Regions from separate parts of the Bradyrhizobium sp. S3.3.6 genome, predicted to be linked through region 1. Evidence: riboswitches for the same ligand, from Rfam matches in the RefSeq annotation. Region 1 holds a riboswitch; the other holds the start of a gene.
The links. A riboswitch is a leader RNA that binds a small molecule or an ion and turns the genes downstream of it on or off. The one in region 1 is predicted to bind glycine.
Positions count from the first base shown of each region.

Region 2: another riboswitch for glycine. It lies ahead of gcvT (glycine cleavage system aminomethyltransferase GcvT); the one in region 1 lies ahead of ABID59_RS14690 (D-amino acid dehydrogenase).

Region 1 is NZ_JBEPOT010000004.1:418,886-422,291, reverse strand. Features, by position in the region: gene ABID59_RS14690 (D-amino acid dehydrogenase) at 1-1,188, opposite strand, end outside; glycine riboswitch at 1,257-1,384, opposite strand; glycine riboswitch at 1,388-1,492, opposite strand; gene ABID59_RS14685 (M20/M25/M40 family metallo-hydrolase) at 1,587-2,717, opposite strand; gene ABID59_RS14680 (ABC transporter substrate-binding protein) at 2,987-3,406, shown strand, end outside.
Region 2 is NZ_JBEPOT010000004.1:563,137-566,542, reverse strand. Features, by position in the region: gene gcvH (glycine cleavage system protein GcvH) at 1-80, opposite strand, end outside; gene gcvT (glycine cleavage system aminomethyltransferase GcvT) at 94-1,242, opposite strand; glycine riboswitch at 1,389-1,479, opposite strand; gene alaS (alanine--tRNA ligase) at 1,724-3,406, shown strand, end outside.

The sequences.
Region 1 (3,406 bases):
TAACGTCCAGCCGAGATGGCCGTGGCCGGTGTTGAAGAACACGCCGGGCATCCGGCCTGCTCGCACCACCGGCATCATGTCGGGCATCATCGGACGCAGCCCGGCCCACGGAATAATGCGAGACGTCTCGACCGCCGGGAAATTGCTGCGCACCCAGTCGATCAATGGCTGCACGCGGTCGGCGCGGATGTCGCGGTTGAAGTCGTTGAACTCGGCCGTGCCGGCAACGCGAAAACGATCCGCGCCGAGCCGGCTAGTGACGATCTTGGCGGCTTCGTCGAGCAGGCTGACGGTCGGCGTCGCGCTACGGCTTTCGTCGGTATCGAGGTGCACGGTGATCGAATAGCCCTTCACCGGATAGACGTTGACGCGCTCGTCGAGCAGGGCGGCGAAGTGACGGCTGGCAACGCCGGCGCAGACCACGACGCCATCAACCTTCAGCACGCCGCGCGCGGAGGCGACCGCGTCGCTTGCGGACAGATCAGCCCAGCCGATGACGAAGCCGCCGCGGACTTGCGCGATGGAATCGATATTGGCCTCATGGATGAAGGTTGCGCCGCGACGCTTGCAGGCATCCGCCAGCCCGCGCGTGAACTTGTGGATGTCGCCGGTCGCATCCGACGGCGTGTAGAAGCCGCCGTAATAATCCTTGCGCAGCGTCGGCTCGATCGTGCGGATTTCCTCCGAAGTCACCGGGCGCCGATCGAGCCCACCTTCCTGCAGCAGTGCATTGACGCGCAGGCCGGACTCGAAACCCTTCCTGTCGTGATAGATGTGGAGGATGCCGCGACGTTCGAGATCGAAGTCGATGCCTTCGCGTGCCGCAATCTCGAACAGGTGCTTGCGGGCTTCGATCGCGAGCCGCGTGGTCAGAATCGTGTTGGCACGGTAGTTTCCGATATTGGCGACGAACTCGCTCATCCAGGAATATTTGTGCCAGTTCGGCCGCGGGTTCATCAGCAGCGGCGCGTCGCGCCGGAACATCCAGCGCAGGCCTTTCAGGATCGTGGCGGTGCTATTCCACACCTCGGCATTGCTGGCGGAGAGCTGCCCGCCGTTCGCAAACGAGGTCTCCATCGCGGCGTAGCGGTGCTTGTCGAGCACCGTCACCTCAAAGCCGCGTTCGAGCAGGGCATAGGCAGTCGTTACGCCGGTGATGCCGGCGCCAATGATGGCGATATGAGTCATGATGAAGTCGGGGCTCCCGTGAGTTAGAGTCGGCTAACCGCCGGCCCGAAAGCCGTTGGCGGCGCCCCATCTGTCACGGTTACCTGAGAGCTTGATCCGACACGGACCTCGACGAGGGCGGACCTCACAAGGCCAATACGGACTATCCCCTTCGGTGGACGTCACGATGTCTCATTCGTGCCGTCTCTCTCCAGATCGTCCTGACGATACAGTCCTTTTGCCTGAGAGTTTCCGGGGCGGTTGCTCCGTCGGCGCCGCAATGAAAGCTGGAAGCCTTCATTGCGATCTCTCCCGCATCGTCGCGTGGACCATCGAGCAGTACGATGCGCCTTATTTTTAGACAAGGCTAAATTTGAACCGCGCCTGCCAACGCATTGTGCAGTGCGAAGTTGATTCAATTACTCCAGCGTCGCAAGCAACCCAGCCATCAAGCGCCCGCGTTCAACCAGGCTCTCGACCTCGATGAACTCCTCGAGCGTGTGGCCATTGCCGCCGCGCACGCCGAGACCGTCGAGCGTCGGAATTCCCATCGCGCCCGTAAAGTTGCCGTCGGAGCCTCCGCCGGAGCTCGCATGCGGTAATTCCGCGCCGAGAGATTTGGCGATGCCGCGCGCCTTTTCATACAGCGCCATGGTGCCGGCATCCGCCTCCCACACCGGCCGCGTCACGCCACGCGTCACCTTGAAGTTGACGTCGTTCGCGGTGCCCGACAGTGCCAGCATCCGCTCGACGCCGCGGTCGAGATCGGCCTGGCGCTTCGCCATGGAGAGCGCTTCGCCGGTGGCAGTCGTTGCGACGCAATTGACCCATTGTCCGCCATGCACGACGCCGACCGAGAAAGTGCAGTCTTCCGTCGTCATCGCGTCGATGGCAAGAATCTGCCTTGCCATCTCGCGGATTGCCGAGCGACCCGCCGACAGGGTCGCGCCCGCGTGGCTCGGCCGCCCCGTCGCTTCCAGATTGAATCGCGCGATGGCGTAACGTCCGGTGGTGACGCCGTTGTCGGCGCGGCCGGGCTCGGGCACCAGCACATATTTGTTGCGCGCAGCTTCCGCCTCGATGATGTCGCGCGTCGAGGGCGTGCCGACTTCCTCGTCCGGCGTAAATAGGATGGTGACCGGCAGCGGCGTGGTGAAGGACGCGCGCGCCAGCTGCCGGATCGCTTCCAGCGAGAGATAGTTGCCGCCCTTCATGTCGTAGATGCCCGGGCCGTAGCACTTGTTGCCCTCGCGCCGCCATTTCAGCTTCTCGATGGTGCCGACCGGGTGGACGGTATCCACGTGCCCGGCGATCAGGATGCCCGGCTCGCCCTGCTTTGGATGCGGGAAGCGCGCGCGGACGACGCCGCCAAAGCCCTGACGGCCGGCGATGCGCTCGATGGTCGCACCCATGATCGCCATATCCCGCGCTGCGATATCGAGCATACGGTTGACCGCTCCTGCGTCCCAGGTCGGGCTCTCGCATTCCACCCAGGTGCGCAGGCCCTCGAGCATCGCCTCGGAATCGAAGGGAAGATTGGCTGGATTCATCTTGATGTCTCTCAAGCTTCGAAAGATGGAATGCGCATTGCATCGGCGCGGGCAGGACAAGCGGGAAGAGTTGTAGAGCCAAACCGGTCATTGTGGAGCCCGTGCGCGCGATGCCATGGGCTGCACCGAAACCGGATTGACGCGCTCAACACTGTCTGCAAGTCTCGAAAAGATAAAGGCATTGCATGAGGTTAGTTCGCCTAAGGAACGAACCGAATGCCCAACCAATAACCTGCCTTTGAACAGTTTCACGCCAGGAGAAACTTTCTATGTTGAGCTTGATGCGCCGGGGGCGACGCGCGTTCGCCTCCACACTCGCGCTGTCGGTCGTCGCACTTGCGACGGCGATGGCCTCGCCGGTGTTTGCGGCCGGCAAGACCATCACCGCGGTGATGCATTCGGATCTGCGCATCATCGATCCGATCTTCACCACCGCCTACATCACGCGTGACCATGGCTACATGGTCTATGACACGCTGATCACGACGGATGCGAACTTCAAGATCCAGCCGCAGATGGCGGACTGGAAGATCTCGGACGACAAGCTCACCTACACCTTCACGCTGCGCGATGGACTGAAGTGGCACGACGGCGCGCCGGTGACGGCGGAGGACTGCGTCGCTTCGCTGAAGCGCTGGGCCGCCGTCGACGGCATGGGCCAGCAGATGATGACCTTCACGGCCAGCATC
Region 2 (3,406 bases), 140 kb from region 1:
TAATCGGTGATGCCCACAGTGGCGATATCGCCGTCGATCGCGAGCCATTCATGGTCGGAGGTGTACAGCGTCGTGGTCATTTTCTTAAAGTCCTCAGCGTTTGTAGGTGTTTTTCATGAAGGGCATGGCGGCGACGGTGAGCGGCAGACGTTGCGCGCGCACCTCGGCAAAGAGTTTTGTGCCGAGCGCGCTCAGGCTTGTGGGCACATAGCCCATCGCGACCGGCGCATTCAGGCTCGGGCCGAAACCGCCCGAGGTGACCTTTCCGATCGGCTCGCCGCCAGCGCTATCGGCAAACAGCAGCGCGCCTTCGCGCACCGGCGCGCGGCCCTCAGTGCGCAGGCCGACGCGGCGGCGGGATGCGCCGTGATCGAAATGAGCGAGGATCTTTTCGGCTCCGGGAAAACCGCCGGCGCGGGCGCCGCCGCTGCGGCGGCTTTTCTGCACCGACCATTCCAGCGCGGCCTCGACCGGCGTGGTCGCAGTGTCGATGTCGTGGCCGTAGAGGCAGAGGCCGGCTTCCAGCCGCAGGCTGTCGCGGGCCCCTAAGCCGATCGGCATCACGTCAGGATTTTCCAGCAGCGTCCTGGCCAGGCGCTCGGCATCCGCAGCGGGCACCGAAATTTCAAAACCGTCCTCGCCGGTGTAGCCGGAACGCGAGACAAAGCAGGCAAGCCCGGCGACCTGATGCGGGCCGGCGTCCATGAACTTTATGGCGGGCGCCTCTGCACACAATTTCGCCAGTGCAGCCTCGGCCTTCGGGCCCTGTAAGGCGATCAGCGCGCGATCGGCGAGCGAATCGATGACGCAGGCGTCGGAGAGATTGGCGCGCAGATGCGCCTCGTCCTCGGCCTTGCAGGCGGCGTTGACGACCAGGAACAAATGATCGCCGAAATTGGCGACCATCAGGTCGTCGAGGAGGCCGCCATCGGCATTGGTGAACTGGGCGTAGCGCTGCCGGCCCGGTGCAATCGCCAGAATATCCTGCGGCACCAGCCGCTCCAGCGCACGGGCGGCGTCCTCGACCTTGCCCGACTTCGGCCGGAGCGCGATCTGGCCCATATGGGAGACGTCGAACAGGCCGGCCTGGTTGCGGGTCTGGAGGTGCTCTTTCAGGACGCCCGCGGGGTACTGCACGGGCATGTCATAGCCCGCGAACGGCACCATCTTGCCGCCGAGCGACACATGGAGGTCGTAGAGGGGGGTACGTCTCAGGGAGTCTCGGTCGTCGCGCACTGACATCACAGGGGCCCTCGGCGGTTCCCCGGGGACGATTCCCCTGAGGACACCAATCGAAGCCCCATCTGTCGCTGTGCCTGAGAGTATTATCCCGTCGGCGGACGCAGTCCGGGCCTTAAGCCCGTCGGCGCCTCTTTCCAGATGTCGTCAAAGCCACGCGGTCCTTTTGCCTGAGAGTTTCCGGGGCGGTTGCTCCTTCGGCGCCGGCTACCCAAAGCCGGTCTCTCCCGACGTGGCCGTACGATACAGATGGGTACAGACCACAGCCCGGCCAAGCCTGTCAACGCGCCCTTTGCGGCTTTCCAACGGGATTGCAACGGGATCGCAACGGGATTGCGCGACTGCGGCAACCCTCTGATCTCTCTGCACAGTTTCTGGACAGCGAAGCTGGCCTTGTCTAAAAGCGCTTTGGCCCGCAGATATCAGCCGAATCCCAGGTTTGGACGGCAAGGAAGCGGGTCCAAGCACACCCGATTGGATGAACATGAGCGGCGTCAACGAGATCAGGTCGACCTTTCTGAACTTCTTTGCCGAGAACGGCCACGAGATCGTGTCGTCCTCGCCATTGGTGCCGCGCAACGACCCGACGTTGATGTTCACCAATGCCGGCATGGTGCAGTTCAAGAACGTTTTTACAGGTGTCGAGAAGCGGCCGTATCAGCGCGCCACCACTTCGCAGAAATGCGTGCGCGCCGGCGGCAAGCACAACGACCTCGACAATGTCGGCTACACCGCGCGCCATCTCACCTTCTTCGAGATGCTCGGCAACTTCTCGTTCGGCGACTACTTCAAGGAGCGCGCGATCGAGCTGGCCTGGAAGCTCATCACGAAGGAGTTTGGGCTGAACAAGGACAAGCTGCTCGTCACCGTCTACCACACCGACGACGAGGCGCACGGGCTCTGGAAGAAGATCGCCGGCTTCTCCGACGACCGTATCATCCGCATCCCGACCTCGGACAATTTCTGGGCAATGGGCGACACCGGCCCGTGCGGCCCGTGCTCGGAGATCTTCATCGATCGCGGCGACCACATCTGGGGCGGCCCTCCGGGCTCTCCGGAGGAGGACGGCGATCGCTTCCTCGAATTCTGGAATCTCGTCTTCATGCAATACGAGCAGGTGACGAAGGAGGAGCGCGTGGATCTGCCGCGTCCCTCGATCGACACCGGCATGGGCCTGGAGCGCATGGCCAGCATCATGCAGGGCGTCGACAGCGTGTTCGAGACCGACCTGTTCCGTCACCTGATCGATGCGACGTCGTCCGCGCTGGGCCACGGGCCGAACGAGCAGACGGTGGCCTCGTTCCGCGTCATCGCCGACCATTTGCGCTCTTCCGCCTTCCTGGTCGCGGATGGCGTGCTGCCCTCCAACGAGGGCCGCGGTTACGTGCTGCGCCGGATCATGCGCCGCGCGATGCGCCATGCGCAGCTGCTCGGCGCGAAAGAGCCGCTGATGCATCGCCTGGTCTGGGCGCTGGTCCGCGAGATGGGCCAGGCCTATCCCGACCTGATGCGCGCCGAGAATCTGATCGAGGAAACGCTGCGGCTGGAAGAGACCCGCTTCCGCAAGACGCTGGTGCGCGGTCTCGCCATTCTCGACGAGAAGAGCGCGTCCTTGAAGAACGGCGACATGTTCGACGGCGACGTCGCCTTCACGCTCTACGACACCTACGGCTTCCCGCTGGACCTGACCCAGGACGCGCTGAAGTCGCGCGGCATCGGCGTCGACCAGTCCGCCTTCACCGACGCGATGGAGCGTCAAAAGGCCAAGGCGCGCGAGTCCTGGAAGGGATCCGGCGAGGCGGCCTCCGAGGCGATCTGGTTCCCGCTGCGCGAGAAGTTGGGTGCTACCGAATTTCTGGGCTACGAGACCGAGAGCGCCGAAGGCGTGGTGTCGGCGCTGGTGAAGGACGGCCGGGAAGTCGCGAGCCTCAAGGCCGGCGACACCGGCGCGCTGCTGCTCAACCAGACGCCGTTCTATGCGGAGTCCGGCGGCCAGGTCGGCGACACCGGCGTGCTGACCGGCGAGGGCGGCATCAAGTTCCGCGTCACCGACACGCAGAAGAAGCTCGGCGATTTCTTCGTTCACGTTGGCACGTTGGAGAGCGGCGAGCTGAAGGTCGGCACCGCGCTGCAGCTCGAGGTCGATCACGGCAGGCGCTCCTCGATC